2 regions of the Lysinibacillus sp. Y5S-8 genome follow, and region 1 is predicted to be linked to the other one. Evidence: predicted binding sites of a transcription regulator. Region 1 holds the regulator's gene; the other holds the start of a gene.

What was found. Region 1 encodes CtsR, which represses protease genes until heat stress. Its sites were predicted from a motif close to ATGGTCAATAAAGGTCAAACA; they were not measured.
Region 2: clpP (ATP-dependent Clp endopeptidase proteolytic subunit ClpP) is a predicted target of CtsR. The motif match lies at 6,453-6,473, and genes of this name have one in related genera.

The regions. Positions count from the first base shown of each region.
Region 1 is NZ_CP145889.1:4,536,734-4,545,699, forward strand. It holds gene V6670_RS22295 (ATP-dependent Clp protease ATP-binding subunit) at 1-85, opposite strand, end outside; gene V6670_RS22300 (protein arginine kinase) at 75-1,184, opposite strand; gene V6670_RS22305 (UvrB/UvrC motif-containing protein) at 1,181-1,723, opposite strand; gene V6670_RS22310 (CtsR family transcriptional regulator) at 1,737-2,207, opposite strand; gene V6670_RS22315 (DUF4870 domain-containing protein) at 2,473-2,778, opposite strand; gene V6670_RS22320 (class I SAM-dependent methyltransferase) at 2,903-3,586, shown strand; gene corA (magnesium/cobalt transporter CorA) at 3,623-4,585, shown strand; gene V6670_RS22330 (hypothetical protein) at 4,636-4,845, opposite strand; gene V6670_RS22335 (protoglobin domain-containing protein) at 5,129-6,439, shown strand; gene V6670_RS22340 (acyl-CoA thioesterase) at 6,483-6,962, opposite strand; gene V6670_RS22345 (aldehyde dehydrogenase family protein) at 7,032-8,459, opposite strand; gene V6670_RS22350 (DUF4003 family protein) at 8,503-8,966, opposite strand, start outside.
Region 2 is NZ_CP145889.1:3,818,815-3,827,780, reverse strand. It holds gene V6670_RS18700 (tetratricopeptide repeat protein) at 1-158, shown strand, start outside; gene trxB (thioredoxin-disulfide reductase) at 340-1,284, shown strand; gene V6670_RS18690 (8-oxo-dGTP diphosphatase) at 1,621-2,088, shown strand; gene rapZ (RNase adapter RapZ) at 2,098-2,991, shown strand; gene V6670_RS18680 (YvcK family protein) at 2,996-3,991, shown strand; gene whiA (DNA-binding protein WhiA) at 4,057-5,004, shown strand; gene V6670_RS18670 (HPr family phosphocarrier protein) at 5,118-5,375, shown strand; gene clpP (ATP-dependent Clp endopeptidase proteolytic subunit ClpP) at 5,776-6,366, opposite strand; tRNA gene V6670_RS18660 (tRNA-Arg) at 6,674-6,748, shown strand; gene V6670_RS18655 (basic amino acid ABC transporter substrate-binding protein) at 7,250-8,038, shown strand; gene V6670_RS18650 (amino acid ABC transporter permease) at 8,116-8,826, shown strand; gene V6670_RS18645 (amino acid ABC transporter ATP-binding protein) at 8,823-8,966, shown strand, end outside.

The DNA.
Region 1 (8,966 bases):
TAGATTCGTGCTTCCAACGAATAGCCTCTTCCTGAGCAAGCTGTAATACTTTTTGCGCGCGTTGTGTAAAACGATTAAACATCATATAAATCCTCTCCTTTTTCCCCATTTATAGGCTTATTCGCATATTCTTGAGATAATGCCTCACGGAGCATTTCCGCTCGGACACGATCCCGTTCAGCAGGGGGCAGTGCCTCACCTGCATAGTGCTGTAAAAAACCTGGTTGCATACTAACAACACATTCATTTAAGGTTGTTGCTTGAATCCCATCAATTAACTGTAGATCTACTCCTAAACGAACATTAGATAGACAGGTAGCGGCTTCCTCACTTGTTAGAATTCTCGCATGTGTAAGGGTACCTAAAGCCCGATATACTCTATCTTCTAGAGCAAGCTCTGCCTTTTCCATCAACTTCCCTCTTGCGTGTCGCTCTTTTTGGATAATCTTTTCAGCGACACTTTGTATGTCTGCTAAAATGTCTTCTTCTGTCTTCCCAAGTGTAATTTGATTCGACACTTGATAAACATTTCCTAAATTTTCGCTGCCTTCCCCATATATACCTCTTACAGTCATTCCTAAGCGAGTCATGGCATTAATAATTTGATTCATTTGCCCGGTTAATGTCAGTGCGGGTAGATGCATCATGACCGATGCGCGAAGACCCGTGCCAATATTCGTCGGACAACTTGTTAAATAGCCAAAAGTATCTCGAAAGGCATACGGTAATACTTTCTCTAGGATACGATCAATTTTATTTGCTTGTTCATAGGCACTTTGAAGTTGAAAGCTTGCTGTCATACATTGAATGCGTAAATGATCCTCTTCATTCACCATAATGCTAACGGATTCATCTTCAGAAAGAAGTATGGAGCCTACTTGCTCTTTTTTAGCCAGCTGTGGACTAATCAAATGCTTTTCTACAAGAATTTGACGCTGTAGAGGCGTTAAATCCTTAATAGCAAAATAAGCATAATCATTTTGAAGCGTTGGGCTATCACTTATTGCATGTGTAACTGCCTGTTCCACCTGCAATGCCTCATTCTCTGAGAAAGCTAATGGAAATCGATAGCCATCTAAATTTCGAGCAAGGCGAATACGTGTACTAATGACAATATCTGAATAATCATCCTTGATATGCATCCACGTTGGGGTCGCACGCTCTAAAAATGAATCAATCATCATGACACATCACCACCTTCAAATTGTAGATGCTTCTCTAGCTCTTTAACTTCATCACGAAGCTTCGCCGCCTCCTCAAATTGTTCTTCAGCTACAGCGGCCTTCATACGCTTGCGGATATCCTCTATTTGCTTTTTAATGACATACACATTACTGCGAGCACCAGGCATTTTACCAATGTGTTGGGGGCCTGCCTGTATGCGATTAAAGAGCTTAGGCAAATGCTCACTAAAGGTGTCATAACAGCTCGGGCATCCAAATTTACCTTCTTTTAAAAATTGTTTATACGAAAATCCACATTGTGGGCATGTTTGCTGTTGTGGTTGAACTTGTTGTTTTTCTCCCACCTTTTGCCATGTAGGCGAGCCGAACCAGTTCGACAATAGCTGTTGAATAGACACTGGCTCTTGTTTAAACTCTGCATGAAATGGATGGAACTGTGAGGCGCAGACGTCACAATAATGGTGCTCCACCTTTTGCCCATTTTGAACTTGTGTTACTGTAACTGTCGCATTACGTTGCTTACAATGTTCGCATATCATTTCCATCACCTCACTATTTTTGCTGTTCATATTTGATTGTTGTCAGCATTGCTCGCAAGATCTTTGCTCGAATAGTATCTCTTAAAGGGAGATGTAAATCGATTGTGGAGCGATCAATTGCTGCTAACATTAATTTCGCTTCTCGTTTTGAAATTACCTGCTCATCGATGAGCCGATATACTAAATCTTCTGCCATCGTTTGAGATGCTCCACCTTCTATTTGTCTGAGAACATCGTCGATTAAATCAATCTGTGAATGCGCGCGGACACGTAAAATTCGTATGTACCCACCACCACCACGTTTGCTCTCAACAAGGTAACCTCGCTCGGCAGTAAATCTTGTATTAATTACATAATTTATTTGTGATGGCACACATTGAAATTTATCAGCAATCTCACTCCGTTTAATTTCAATATGCCCTTCTCCACCTAATTCAAGTACTTGCTTTAAGTAACCTTCTATGATGTCTGATATATTACGCATTTTAGGAATACACCTCGCTTGCTTCACTGACTTTGACTATCTTTGACTTTCTTTTAGTATATTATACAAAACGCTTCAAAAAAATTGCAATGATTTCGCCCATAGAAAAGTGAAAAGTCTTAAAGTGCCTATTTTAGTACGAAAAACAGTGCTTTTTCAGTCAAATCTGCACGGGTTATAATTTGCTCATATACCTAATGTACCCTTATTAGTCATAGAAAAAACGCAAGCATATGCAACTAGCATATACTTGCGTCTATGAAAATTATACCCAACGACCAACAATTGGATAACGCCAAGGCTCATCAGACAATGCTTTTACGATACCGATAATTGGTACAACAAATAACATGATGCCGAAAATGATTAAAAACGGTAACCCAATAAGAACAAAACTTAAAACAACTGAGATAGCGATTAAAATACCCATAACAATTTGGAAGAGCAATGCTTGAATAGAAATCGCCTTCACTTCCTCATCCGAACTAATTAAGAAGAAAATAATAGGTACTAACCATGGCGCAAAAAATGCACTTGCGTGTATGATTACTTTAGACCATTTAGTCTCCATATATATCAACCCTTTCTTTGTACTTTGTCTATGTTTTATGTACTACTATTTACGGAACTATACCCGTAATAGTTTCACATTAAATAAGATTTATTAAATTTTTTTTGGAAGGCTGTGATGAGAGATGGAATTTAACAACACATTAGCAAACGAATATGAAAAGGGTATTCGTCGTACATTGCCAAGCTATGATGCCATGCTACGTTTAATACAAACCTTTTATCATTCTATACTCCCAGATAAAGCTGATATGTTAATTGTCGGTGCAGGAAGCGGCAATGAAATTTTACAGCTTGCAGATGGAAGGTCCGACTGGTCATTCACAGGTATTGATCCATCAGAGTCCATGCTCAGCATAGCAAAGGAACGTCTACACGCTCTACCCAATACACTGTCTTTCCACCAAGGAACAATACTAGATACTCAATTACCCTCCATAAAATACGATGCAGCAAGTTGTGTTCTCGTTCTGCATTTTATTCTGGGTTATGAAGAAAAGCTATCTACATTAGAAGAAATCGCAAGACATTTAAAGCCTGGAGCACCGTTTGTCCTTGTCTCAAAATATGGTCAGCCCGGCTCTTTAGAAACTGAACTACAATTTGATTTATGGCGTTCCTATTGGCTACAACATACAAAGCTTTCTGCATCTGATGTAGCAGAGATGGAAAAATCCATTCGCTCCCTTTCGTTTATGCGTGAAGAGGATATTTTAACACTGCTACAAAAGGCGGGCTTTACAAAACCTTCTAGATTTTTTGCCACTACTTTATTTGCTGGTTGGGTATGCTTTAAAGAGGGGCACTAAATAAAATTTTGTAGTAAATAATTTGAGGTGAAAACCGTGATAAGCACCATTGGTATTACAAAACAACAACAATTACTAAAAGATTTTCCATTGGAAGTTATACATCAGCAAGAATTTGAATGGTATTGGGTTGATTTTAATTGCCCTACAGCCGAAGAAGAATCATTATTAGATACATTTTTCCATTTCCATCCGCTTGCTATTGAAGATTGCTTAATGCGATTACAGCGCCCAAAGCTCGATTTCTATGATGATTTTCATTTCTTTGTTATTCATCGAGTAAATGAAGAGAACCTTGCTGCAGAAGAGGTTAATATTTTTGCCTCCAATAAATTTATTGTGACGTTCCATAAAAACCCTGTTCCTGAAATAGATAAGGTACAAAAGATACTAGCAAGCCAACCAAAAAATTGGGAACGGGGGACGGTTTATTTAACATATCAAACAATTGATAAAATCGTGGATAGCTATTTCCCTCTTGTTTATAAAATTGAAGATCATCTTAATGCACTTGAAGGCGAACTTACATACCAAAGCAACGTAAATGCCATGAAGATTGTCTTCGAATTCCGTAGCGATTTGCTTGACCTTAGACGCACTATTTTACCGATGCGAGATCTTTTATATCGAATTCTTAATTCTTACCGTTTTTCTTTAAACAAATCAGAAAGAGCTTATTTCGGGGATATATACGACCATCTCATTAAACTAACTGAAATGGTTGAATCCAATCGAGAACTGACAGCGGATATGCGTGATAACTATATGGCTATGAGCTCAAGTCGCATGAACGGCATTATGATGACTTTAACCATTGTATCAACTATCTTTATTCCACTTACTTTTATTGCTGGTGTATATGGCATGAACTTTGATAACATGCCTGAGCTTCATGGCCATTACAGCTATTTTATTGTACTAGGCTCTATGATTATTATTGCGATCTTTATGCTAGCTATCTTTAAACATAAAGGCTGGTTTAAATTATTTAAACCATAAAAAAAGCTGCTCGTTTTGTCATGAAACGAGCAGTCTCCTTTTTCAAGAAGTTAATAGGGTCCCCTATCATCAATTTTATTATCACCTTGCTGCGGAAATAAAAAGTATGCTAATACGCCTGATCCCAAAGTTGCACAGATTGTAATTAATAATTGCTCAACAGAGGGTACCTCAGCATAATAGTTTCGTAACATATAAACAGAGCCAATTGCGACAATAACCATGACTGGGATGACAAATTTAAAACGCTTTTTCTCCATATAATACCTCCTCTAATCCTTTTTTACATACAGTCTCTATCTTGCTAAACAGTTCGTATTTTACAGGTTTCCTATTTTAAATTCAAATTTACTTCGCTTCACTAATTGAACTGACAATTAAGTAAAAAAATAAAGAAATAACCAAATTTTTAACCAAATATTCAGCAAATAATAGTAAAATAGATTTAATACCAATTATTTATCAAATTTACAAACCTAACAAATTTCAAAAGGCTTTTTTACTTACAATTTATTATGGATATTAGGAATGGAGCAAATAATAATGAGTTGGTTTTCCAAAAACAGTAGTGCTAACTATTCAATTACATTAACACCTGAAAATTTTAAGAATGATGTACGACTAGATGTATCGAACTACCCAAATCTTCAAAAACAATTGCAACTTTTAAATTTAACAGTAGACGATTTAGCAATCATTAAACAACTACAACCGCTTGCAAAGGATCTCATCCCTGCAATGGTGGAGCAATTTTATGCTGCCATTAGTTTGAGCCAAGATCTAATCGATATTATTAATAGAACATCACATATTGACCGTTTGAAAATTACATTACATAAACATTTAAGTGATATTTTTGAGAGTCATATAAATGATGCCTACATTGCCGAAAGAAAGGCAATTGCCGAGACTCACGTGCGAATTGGTTTACAATCCAAATGGTATATTGCCTCATTCCAATCACTCACTTCTACATTCACAAATTTTGTGAGCGAAGTGGACATCTCAAAACAAGATGCCATTCGTGCTATAAATGCTTTTTGTAAAATCATTAATTTCGAGCAACAGCTTGTAATCGAGGCCTATGAAAATGAAGAAGAACGCATTCGCTCAGTAGCTGATGCAACAAAAAACTCTCTTGTTACAACCATTCAGAGTACAGCAGAGGAGCTCAACGCTATTAGTGAAGAAACAGCAGCATCACTATTGGTTATTTCCTCGCAGACAGATGATATTGCTGTGGCGACAAAGCAAGGATTGAGCTTCGTAGCAGATACCCAAGAAAAATCAAGACGTGGTCAACTGCAGCTTAAAGAACAAAATGATTTAATCCAAGTCATTTTACAAAGTGTCAACAGTCTGGAGGTAACGATGAATCAGCTACGTACCTCTTCTCAGAAAATTTCTGAGATTGTTGGACTTGTTACAGGTATTGCTGATCAAACCAATTTATTAGCCTTAAATGCTTCCATCGAGGCTGCTCGAGCTGGAGAACATGGGAAAGGTTTCGCGGTGGTGGCTGAGGAAGTACGCAAGCTTGCTGAGGAAACAAAAAATGCCGTACAAAATGTTTCGCACCTCATTAAAGAAACAGAAAGCAATATTACAACGATGGCCAATTCCGTTCTTAATGTGGATCAAAAAATTCAGCACAGTGTCAATACACAAGAGAATTTATCCAAGTCATTTAATGATATTGCCGATGCTGTTTCTGGCATTCAACAGCAATATGTCAACACATCAAGAGATATTTCAGCCATCTCTAATCTAATTACTGAATTATCACAGGGAGCTACGCTCGTTTCTTCTTCTTCTGACTCTCTTATTAATGTAGTTAATGAACTAAATATGTAAAATGAAAGGGAAATTCACTTTTAAAAGCGAATTTCCCTTTTCCTTAATGTGGTAATGCACGTTTTTGCTTACGGTGCTCTCGTCTTGCTGGCCCTGTTTCAAACAAACGTTTTTCTTCATCTGTTTCAGGATAAATCGCAGGAACTGGTACTGGTTTCCCTTCCTCATTTACTGCAACCATCGTAACAAAGGATTCTGTCGTTAATTTTTCCTCGCCAGTCTCAATATTACGAGAAACAACACGAACGTAAACTTCCATAGAAGAACGTCCTGTAGACGAAACAATACTCTCGATTTCAAGAATATCCCCTACATGTGCAGCCGATAAAAAATCAACCGAATCGATAGAGGCTGTAACTACGAGTCCCTTCGCATGTTTCATTGCTGTAATAGCAGCGATTTCATCAATATAAGCTAACACTCTTCCACCGAAAATAGAATTGTGATTATTTGTGTCTGGGGGTAATACGAGACGCGATTGAACCGTACGTGATTGGCTCATTGGTACAGCGTTGTTTGGCATAATACTTGCAACTTCCCTTCATGTAATGTTCTTTCGTCATCGTATCGCAGAAAAAGAGCTGATGCAAATTTAGAACGATTTTTTCATCGAAATAAATTTCATATCGCTCATTTCCTCAATGGCCCACTTAATTCCTTCTCGTCCATAACCACTCATCTTCACCCCACCATATGGCATGTTATCTACCCTGAATGTCGGAATATCATTAATAATGACAGCACCAGCCTGTAATTCGTCTGCAGCATATAAGGCATCTGACAATATATTCGTGTAAATACCCGCATTTAGACCAAGGTCCGACTCGTTCACAAGTCGAATCGCGTCGTCTAATGTTTCATATGAAACAATTGAGACGATTGGTGCGAATGTTTCCTGACAGACAATTCTCATGTCAGCTGTTACATTCGTCATAACTGTTGGTGTTAGAGTACGTTCTGTAAATTCGCCACCTGTTGCAATAACTGCCCCTTGTTCCCGTGCTTCCTCAACCCACGCTCGGATACGTTCTACCTCATTTGGATTAATCATGGCACTGACATCTGTCTTTGTATCTAACGGGTCTCCTACTATAAGTTTTTTCGTTTCTTCAACGAATGCTTCAGTAAATTCATCAATGATGGACGAATGCACATAAACACGCTGTAACGAAATACATACTTGTCCAGCAAAGTTGAAAGCACCGCTTACGCAACGACTGACAATTTTATGAATTGGCGTCGATGGTTCGACAATCACGGCTGCATTAGAACCTAGCTCTAACGTTACTTTACGCAAACCGACCTTTTCTTTAATGCTCAAACCAACTTTACTACTGCCTGTAAAGGTTACTTTTTTGACGTATGGATGCGTAACAAGTGTATCACTAAGCTCGCCACCACTTCCTGTTACGATCTGTAACGCGCCATCAGGTAATCCTGCTTCACGAAAAATTTCAGCCATCACAATAGCACTTAACGGCGTTTGTGTTGCTGGCTTTAATACAACCGTATTACCTACTGCAAATGCTGGGCCTAATTTATGTGCCACTAAATTGAACGGAAAATTAAACGGCGTAATGGCTGAGATTACACCCAATGGTTCTCGTTTTGTCCAGCCTATACGATCTCCAGCTCCAGGTGCTGCATCCATCGGAACAGTCTCACCTTTAGACTGTTTAGCTCCCTCTGCCGCAAATTGATAGGTTGCGATTGTACGGTCAATTTCGGCTAATCCTGCTACTATAGGCTTCCCTGCCTCTAATGCTAAAATTTCGGCAAATTCTTCTTTACGTTGTCGCATAATCTCAACAACTTTATATAATATTTCGGCACGTTCGTAGGCTGTAGTCTTTTTAAACGATTGGAATGCCTGCTGTGCACCTTCGATTGCTCTCTCTACATCTTGTATCGATGCTTTTGCTACCTGAGCAATAACCTCACCACTATACGGAGATGTTAGCTCATAGCTTTCCTTGGCATCTTGCCACTGACCATTCATCCATAGTTTTGTTTCCTTCATCCTTCAAATGCACCTCCAAATAATCAAGTTCTCCTTTATTCTATCATGAAGAACTTGAACTTGATGCAATAGCAGCTGCACTAACCGCAGCTATCATCGCTGCTTGCTGTGCTTGGATTAATAATTCAATGGAAGACATAATGGTCATGGACAAAGATTTTTGCACCTTCGCCATATCATAAATAGCGATTTGTACAGCCATAAAGAGAACAAATTCACGGTGCCATTTTAATAATTTCAAGTCCTTTAATTCTTGATATAAATCAATAATATCTTGAAGCTGTGCTTTAGTAAGATTTAGTATGGCTAAAAAGCCGAGTAAAGGATAATGCATAGCCTTGACCTTTACATTTTGGTTTTTGAGTATATCACGGAGTGCCACAACATTTGGTGCTAGGTTAACATCAAATTGTGGGGATAAAAATGTTAATACCTGTGATAGCCACTGTAGTTCATTACCAGCATTAAAATTATATGTTCGTAGTTCTTTATAATATCGATTCATTG
Region 2 (8,966 bases), 720 kb from region 1:
CTACAGCAATTGCAGGAGCCAATGATTATTTATTTAGATCATCACAGATGCTCAAAGTGACAAAAAAGGAAATTGCCCAACAATATGGAGTATCTGTATCAACGTTATCGAAGTATATTGATGAAATTCTAACGTTTTTACCTAATAGTCATAATTAACGTGTGAGCAACATAGTTGAATAACTTTATACTTTCACATACGATGAACATACTAACGTTATCACCAATGTTCCTTGGCGACATTATCCTATCCGTCAAGGGCTTTATCTTCTTCTGTAGGTGACGTTACACTTATTGGTTGAATGAAGATAAAAAGTATTCTGTTTAGGGGGAAGTATTGATGTCAGAAGAAAAAATTTATGATGTAGTAATAATTGGTGCAGGTCCTGCTGGGATGACTGCTGCTGTTTATACATCTCGTGCAAATTTATCAACATTAATGATTGAACGTGGGATTCCTGGTGGGCAAATGGCAAACACAGAGGAAGTAGAAAATTACCCAGGTTTTGATACCATTTTAGGGCCTGAGCTATCTACAAAAATGTTTGAGCATGCTAAAAAATTTGGTGCAGAATATGCCTATGGTGATGTATCAGAAATCATTGATGGTGAAGAATATAAAACAATTAAATCTGGTGCAAAAGAATATAAAACACGTGCCATTATTATTACAACAGGTGCGGAATATAAAAAAATGGGTGTGCCAGGTGAAAAAGAGCTAGGCGGTCGTGGTGTCAGCTACTGTGCAGTATGTGATGGGGCATTCTTTAAACAAAAAAATCTAGTAGTTGTAGGCGGTGGCGATTCAGCTGTAGAAGAGGGCGTTTATTTAACTCGTTTTGCTGATAAAGTAACGATTGTCCACCGTCGTGACAAATTACGTGCTCAAAAAATTCTACAAGATCGTGCCTTTGCCAATGACAAAATTGATTTCATTTGGAATGCAACTGTAAAAGAAATTAATGAAGCTAATGGTAAAGTTGGTAGTGTCACATTACAATCAACTGTTGATGGTACAGAATCTGAATTTGCAGCAGATGGTGTCTTTATCTATATTGGTATGTTGCCTTTAACTAAACCATTTGAATCATTAGGCATTTTAAATGACGCTGGCTATATTTTGACAAATGCCAATATGGAAACTAAAATCCCAGGTATCTTTGCAGCTGGAGATGTTCGTGAAAAAACACTTCGCCAAATTGTGACAGCGACAGGTGACGGTAGTATTGCCGCACAAGCTGTACAGCATTATGTGGAAGAGCTATTAGAGAAAATTAATGCCTAACATGGCTATTTAAAGGAAAAAAATACAATTTTAATGTGGTTTTAATATTGCTGTAACTTGAATGACATATAAAAGGTGTATGATAAAAATGTAATTAGCAATCCCCCTTTTATTTTGTTTAGTAGGTTGTTTCCGCCTCAATTAGGTGGGAGCAACCTACTTTTTTATTTGTATAAATTAAAAAAATAAACGTATTTTTCGCCTAACATAAAAGCATTACACATGAATAAACCTAAATTGTTAATTGTCTTCACTTGAGAGTTGTAAATGAGGACAAATCTTGCAAGGTCTTGCTATAATGGGGAGTAGAATGCAAAAGTGATTAGAGGTGTGCCTATGCAAAGAATTGCAAATTTAATTGCCATAAAAGACGGTAAAGTATTATTACTTCAGAAACCAAGACGAGGCTGGTATGTTGCTCCAGGAGGGAAAATGGAGAGCGGTGAATCCATCTTTGAGGCTGCTGTACGTGAGTTTCAAGAAGAAACAAATGTCACACCTTTAAATGTTCATTTAAAGGGTGTTTATACGATGATTATTAAAGAAAATAATGATGTAGTGGATGAGTGGATGCTCTATACATTTGTTGCGAAGGATGTAGAAGGTATACCATTCGAAGAAACGAGAGAAGGCAAGCTTGCATGGCACCGGGTAGAGGATTTAGCACATTTGCCAATGGCTGAAGGAGATCGAACTAATTTACAATTTGCGGTTTCGCAATCAGGCATTCAATATGGCACGTTTGACTATACAACGAATTTTGAATTACTTCATCAGAAAATACAAATATCAAAAGAACAATAAAGGAGTTGCATGACAGTGGTGGTTGAAGGCCAACAATGTACACACGAATTGGTTATTATTACAGGAATGTCTGGGGCTGGGAAGACCGTAGCTATTCAAAGCTTTGAGGATTTAGGGTATTACTGTATTGATAATTTACCACCAGCGTTACTTACAACTTTTTTAACTCTGCTAAGAGATTCTGGTAAAAATAGTACGCGTATTGCAGCCGTAATGGATATGCGTGGTGGCGACTTTTTTGATGCTCTTATTGGCGCGTTAGACCATATACTAAAAGAAGGCGATATTGATACTCGTATGTTATTTTTAGATGCAGACGATGCCACATTAGTTAGACGCTATAAAGAAACAAGACGTGCCCATCCACTAGCAGTCAATGGTTTACCTTTAGATGGCATTAAACAGGAACGTGCACTTTTATCTGAAGTAAAGGGCCGTGCTAATTTTGTGTATAACACATCGAACATGAAACCGAAGCAATTACGTGAAAGAATTGTCAATGAATTTGCTAGTGAGGCAGATACTATTTTTACCGTGAACATTATGTCCTTTGGCTTTAAACATGGGATGCCTATTGATGCAGACTTAGTATTTGATGTTCGTTTTCTTAAAAACCCTTATTATGTGGAGGAGCTACGTCCCAAAACAGGACTACAAACAGAGGTATCCTCTTATGTTTTAGCTTTGGAAGATACGCAAATACTCATAAAAAAACTAACGGATTTATTAGATTTTATGATTCCTCTTTATCGACAAGAAGGTAAGTCACAGCTTGTCATTGCTTTTGGTTGTACTGGCGGTCAGCATCGCTCAGTGACATTAGCAGAATTTTTTGGGGCATATTTAGCAGGTAAGGAAAATACGGTTATTACGCATCGTGATATTAATCGTAGAAAGGAATGAGTGAATGGGGAAAAAGCAAACAAGGCTTGTCGTAATAGGTGGTGGTACAGGGCTTTCCACATTACTACGCGGGCTGAAGCATCACCCATTTGATATTACTGCCATTGTGACAGTGGCAGATGATGGGGGTTCTTCAGGCCGTTTACGTGATGACTACGATATTCCGCCACCTGGTGATGTACGTAATGTGATTGCGGCATTATCAGACATTGAACCACTTGTAGAGCAAATGTTTCAATATCGCTTTTCAGCATCAGAGGATTTAAAAGGTCACTCCTTAGGAAATTTAATGCTTACGGCACTTACTGATATTACTGGAGATTTTAACCATGCTATAAGTGAAATGGGCAAGGTTTTAAAAGTTCATGGTCGTGTCATACCAGCTGCAAATAAAAAAATAAACTTACATGCTGTGCTAGAGGATGGTTCAATTATTGAAGGAGAATCAAAAATTCCAACAGCATCAAAGCGCATTGACCGTGTTTTTTTAGTACCAGAAAATGTGCAACCGTTACCAGAAGCCATTCGTGCGATTCAGCGTGCAGACTATATTTTAATAGGTCCAGGAAGCTTATATACAAGTATTATTCCAAATCTGCTTGTGAAGGAGATAGGGGAAGCTGTTGTGAAAGCGAAAGGCAGAAAAATATATGTTTGTAATTTAATGACGCAAAAAGGTGAAACGATTTCTTATACAGCAGGTGATCATGTAACAGCCATACATAAGCATGTTGGCGGCGATTTTATTGATTCTATTTTAGTAAACGACGAAGAACTCCCTAATCCTGTAAAAGAACTATATAAAGAAGAAAGAGCAGAGCCAGTGACATTTGACGTGGCAAAGCTTGAAAGTATGGGCTTAGAGGTTATACAACGTGATATTGCTACAATTCGATCAGATGGAACTGTTCGACATAATGCTATCAATGTTGCAGAATGGCTGGTAGATTATGCTGATATTTACCAGCAAAAAGTAAGAAGACCCATTATAGAAACATAATGGATTGATTGTATATGGTAAGATGAACATATACATAGAAATCATGATTGAAAGGGGGGCATGATATGTCTTTTGCTTCTGAAACAAAAAAGGAATTAACGCAAATAGAAGCGGACAATCATTGTATGAAAGCAGAAGTTTCTGCCCTAATTCGTATGAATGGTTCATTATCCTTTGCAAATAAACAACTAAGTTTAGACGTGCAAACTGAAAACGCTGCAATTGCTAGAAGACTATATACGATTATGAAAAAATTGTATCCGTACAATGTAGAATTGCTTGTTCGTAAGAAGATGCGACTGAAAAAAAATAACGTGTATATTTGCCGTGTAAGAGAAGGTGCGCGCGAGCTGCTAATTGATTTAGAAATCATCTCAGACGACTTTCAATTTAACCATACAATCTCAAGAAAGCTCATCAAAAAGAGTGGTCAAAAAAGAGCTTATTTAAGAGGAGCATTTTTAGCAGGAGGTTCTGTCAACAACCCAGAAACATCAGCCTACCATTTAGAGATTTATTCTTTGTATAAAGAGCATGGTGAGGCATTGATGGATTTGATGAATGAATTTGAACTTAATGCCAAAACAATTGAACGAAAAAAAGGTTTTGTCACTTATTTAAAGGAAGCAGAGAAAATTTCAGATTTCCTTAATATTGTTGGCGCACATCAGGCCATGATGAAGTTTGAGGATGTGCGAATATTGCGAGATATGCGCAATAGCGTCAACCGTATTGTGAACTGTGAAACAGCCAACTTAAACAAAACTATTGGTGCAGCATTACGGCAGGTAGAGAATATTCGATTTATTGAAAATTCAATTGGTCTGGATCAGCTACCAGAAAAGCTACGTGAAATAGCACGTCTACGTGTAGAATATCAGGATGTGACATTAAAAGAGCTTGGTGAAATGGTATCAAGTGGAACGGTTAGTAAATCAGGTGTTAACCATCGATTGAGAAAAATTGATGAGATTGCTGATGCATTAAGACGCGGTGAAAAAATAGGTGGTTAAGTTTTCATACTTTTCAGGTATGAATGTCATGCGTAATCGCTTATTGTTCTTTTGCTAGTAAGTGAGGTAAGATAAAACTAATAGATGAACGGTAGTGAAGGGGAGTTTTGAGTATGATTGAGAGAAGAGTCCAGGTCAAATTAAAATTAGGACTACAAGCTAGACAAGCAGCACTATTTGTGCAGGAAGCAAATCGTTTTAGTGCTGATATCTTTCTGGAAAAAGACGAGAAAAAAGTAAATGCCAAATCCATTATGGGTGTCATGAGCTTAGCAGTCGCTAAAGGCACTGAAGTTACTTTAAGTAGTGACGGCAGCGATGCGGAGCAAGCGGTTACAGCATTGGCTACAATTATCGAAAATGAAGACTAACATTCATTGAACACAAAAGGCATCACAGAGCAAATCTGTGATGCCTTCATAGTGTTGAAAAACAAAACCATCCATAGCATTTTTGTGAAAGGTGAAAATGGATTTCCGTTGCAGGCTACTTGCTTTCCTGTGGGTGAGCGCTGAGCCGCTTCCTCCGCTACCGCTCCGTTTAGAGGCTCGCCTGTCTCGCTATCCCACGGGAGTCAAGTAGCCTTCCACTCCAATCCATAAAAATGTTTCTTTTTAGAAAGGTTTTCAAATAAAGTGAAGGTATTCACTACGCTTTATGGAACGGAAATCAACCCCTCGCCTTTCAAAATGGCTGTTTCTGCCGTTGACATCACCTTTTTTCAACAACACGAAAGGCATCACAGAGCGAGTCTGTGATGCCTTCTCATTTTTATTTATTATCGCTACGGTGCATAATGTGATCGATTAAACCATATTCTTTAGCACGCTCAGCAGTCATGAAATTATCACGATCTGTGTCTCTAGCAATGACTTCAAGTGGTTGGCCTGTGCGTTCAGATAAAATGCCATTTAATTTTTCACGTAAGAATAAAATACGTTTAGCAGCAATTTCAATTTCTGTCGCTTGACCTTGTGCACCACCTAGTGGTTGGTGAATCATTACTTCTGCATTTGGTAATGCAAAACGTTTACCAGGCTCACCAGCAGCAAGTAAGAAAGCACCCATTGATGCAGCCATACCAATACAAATTGTTTGAACTTGCGGTTTAATGATTTGCATTGTGTCATAAATAGCCATACCAGCCGTAATTGATCCACCTGGTGAATTAATGTAAAGAGAGATATCTTTATCTGGATCTTCCGCTTGTAGGAAAAGAAGTTGTGCAACAATGGAGTTAGCTACATTGTCATCAATAGCGCTTCCTAAAAGGATAATACGGTCTTTAAGTAGACGTGAATAAATGTCATATGCACGTTCACCGCGACTTGTTTGTTCAATAACTGTAGGAATTAAATTCATGTTAAATCCTCCTTAAAAAACTAAATTCGAATACCTTTGCTGAAAATTTCCATTGTTATTTCAGCTGTATCCTTATCATACACATTATAGTCAGGGAAGGTCAAATATTAACCCTGCTAAAGTGAAATAAAAAAAATAAAATGTTTTTGCATTCTATGGTTGAATTATATATGATAGGCTTGTATAATAATTAAGGTTATAAGTTTAAAGTACAGTACACTATTTTGCAGGTATGCTTCAAAAAATGAGGGTTATCTACATCATGCTTTTCGTAAGCCTAGAGTGAGTACTTTTTTTTTGTGCTTTTGCCCTCGTGGTGTAATGGATAACACGTAAGATTCCGGTTCTTGCACTGGGGGTTCGATTCCCTCCGAGGGCGCCATTTTACTGAATATAGATATACTTGTTATAGCTCATCTCCTAATAAGTAGTTTAGCAGCCTGCTTAGTGGAGATCGAGAGGGAGATATAGGCGCAATACTGTCCTATTTGGCATTATTCCCCTATTTATTCCTTTCAAACCTTCAAAAAAGCAATAACTCCAAATTATTTTTTAGTGGACATACTGTACGTGAAGACTAGAAATAGTCGAAAAAAAAGAATCCTATCTGAGGGGATTCTTTTTTTTTGCCAAAATTTATCGAAATTTGGTGTGGTTTGTAGTGTATATATATTAATTTTAGATTAGATTTCTTGTTATTTATACATGTTTCTTCTAATTATATAAGTTTATTATAAATTAATATGAAAAAATATTTAGTTTTATGCGAAAAGTTGTTGTCTAAATACTATAATATTAATATAATTGACCTAATAGTCTAACATTTCCGAATTGCGAAAAATAATACGCATTTCGGAAAATTATCGAAATAGGGGGAAATACAATGAAGAAAACAGGTTGGATGCTACTGATGATGGTTGCAGCATTAACATTAGCACTTGCAGGATGTGGTACAAAGGGTGGTTCATCTTCAGGAAGCTCATCTTCAGAAGATGGTAAGAAAATATATAAAGTTGGTACAGAGGCAACTTTCGCACCATTTGAATCTGTTGACGATTCAGGGAAAATTGTGGGGATTGATGTCGATGTTTTAAAAGCTATTGCTGATGAAATGGACTTTGAAGTTGACTGGAATAACATTGGTTGGGAGCCAGTTTTCCAAACAATTAAAAACGGCGAAACAGATATTGGTGCTTCAGGAATCACAATTACTGAAGAGCGTAAAGAATCATTTGATTTTACAGAGCCTTATTATGAGTCTCAATTATTGATTGTTGTAAAAGAAGATTCAAAAATTAAATCTCTAGCTGAACTAAAAGATAAAAAGGTATCAGTACAAATTAATGCTACAGGTCATATGGCGGCGAAAAAGCTACAAGGGGAAGCAAGTACAAATATTATGGCGTTTGAAAGTCAACCAATCGCAATTCAAGAGATGTTAAACGGTAACGTTGATGCAGCTATTGGAGACAATGCGGTAGTTTACGAATACATTAAAGCGCATCCAGATCAAAAATTAAAAGTAATCGAAGATGATGCGTTTGAAAAAGAATATTATGGCTTTATGGTTCAAAAAGGAAACAAAGAGCTATTAGATAAATTAAATGAAGGTCTTAAAAAGATTAAAGAAAACGGTAAATTAAAAGAAATTACAGGTTCTGATTTCAAGTAATAAATGAATGATGACGCCCCTAGCATGGTTACTATGCTAGCGGCTCATTCACTTTAAAGGGGAAATGGGGTTTTCGGATGGACATCTTTGACTTACGCTGGGACATTGTCTGGAACTACCGAGATATGTTTATACGGGGTATTGGCGTAACAATTATTTTGACACTTAGTGGTTATTTTGGAGGTATTCTATTAGGACTATTTTTAGGCCTAGGAAAATTATCGAGTAAAAAATGGATTTATTGGCCATCAAAATTATATATCGATTTATTCCGTGGAACACCAATGCTTGTGCAAATTTTATTAATTCACTTAGCAGTTATTCCAACAATTTTTGGTCATTCTTTAGGATATATGGTGTCAGGGATTACAGCGCTCGTATTAAACTGTGCTGCTTACAATGCGGAAATTTTCCGTGCAGGTATTCAAAGTATTGCAAAGGGGCAAATGGAGGCAGCTCGTTCTTTAGGGTTAACACATAACCAAGCGATGCGTAAGGTCATTTTACCACAGGCATTTAGACGTATGATTCCACCATTAGGGAACGAATTTATCGCATTATTAAAAGATTCTTCATTAGTAACAGTTATTGCAGCACCAGATATTTTATACGCAAGTAAGGTAGTAGCAGGTGCAAGCTTCCGCTTCTGGGAACCGTACATCGTTGCTGCACTACTCTATTTAGTTTTAACATATGGTGTAACGAAAATCGTGGCATTTATCGAGAAACGATTTAGCAATAGTTATGTCCCTCGTAAAGCTAAGGCAGAAGGGCGGGAAGCAAGATGATAAAAATTGAAAACCTACACAAATATTTCGGAAAGCTTGAAGTATTAAAAGGCATTGATTATGAAATCCAAGAGAAACAAGTTGTTTGTGTGATTGGACCATCTGGCTCAGGCAAAAGTACATTTTTACGATGCATCAAT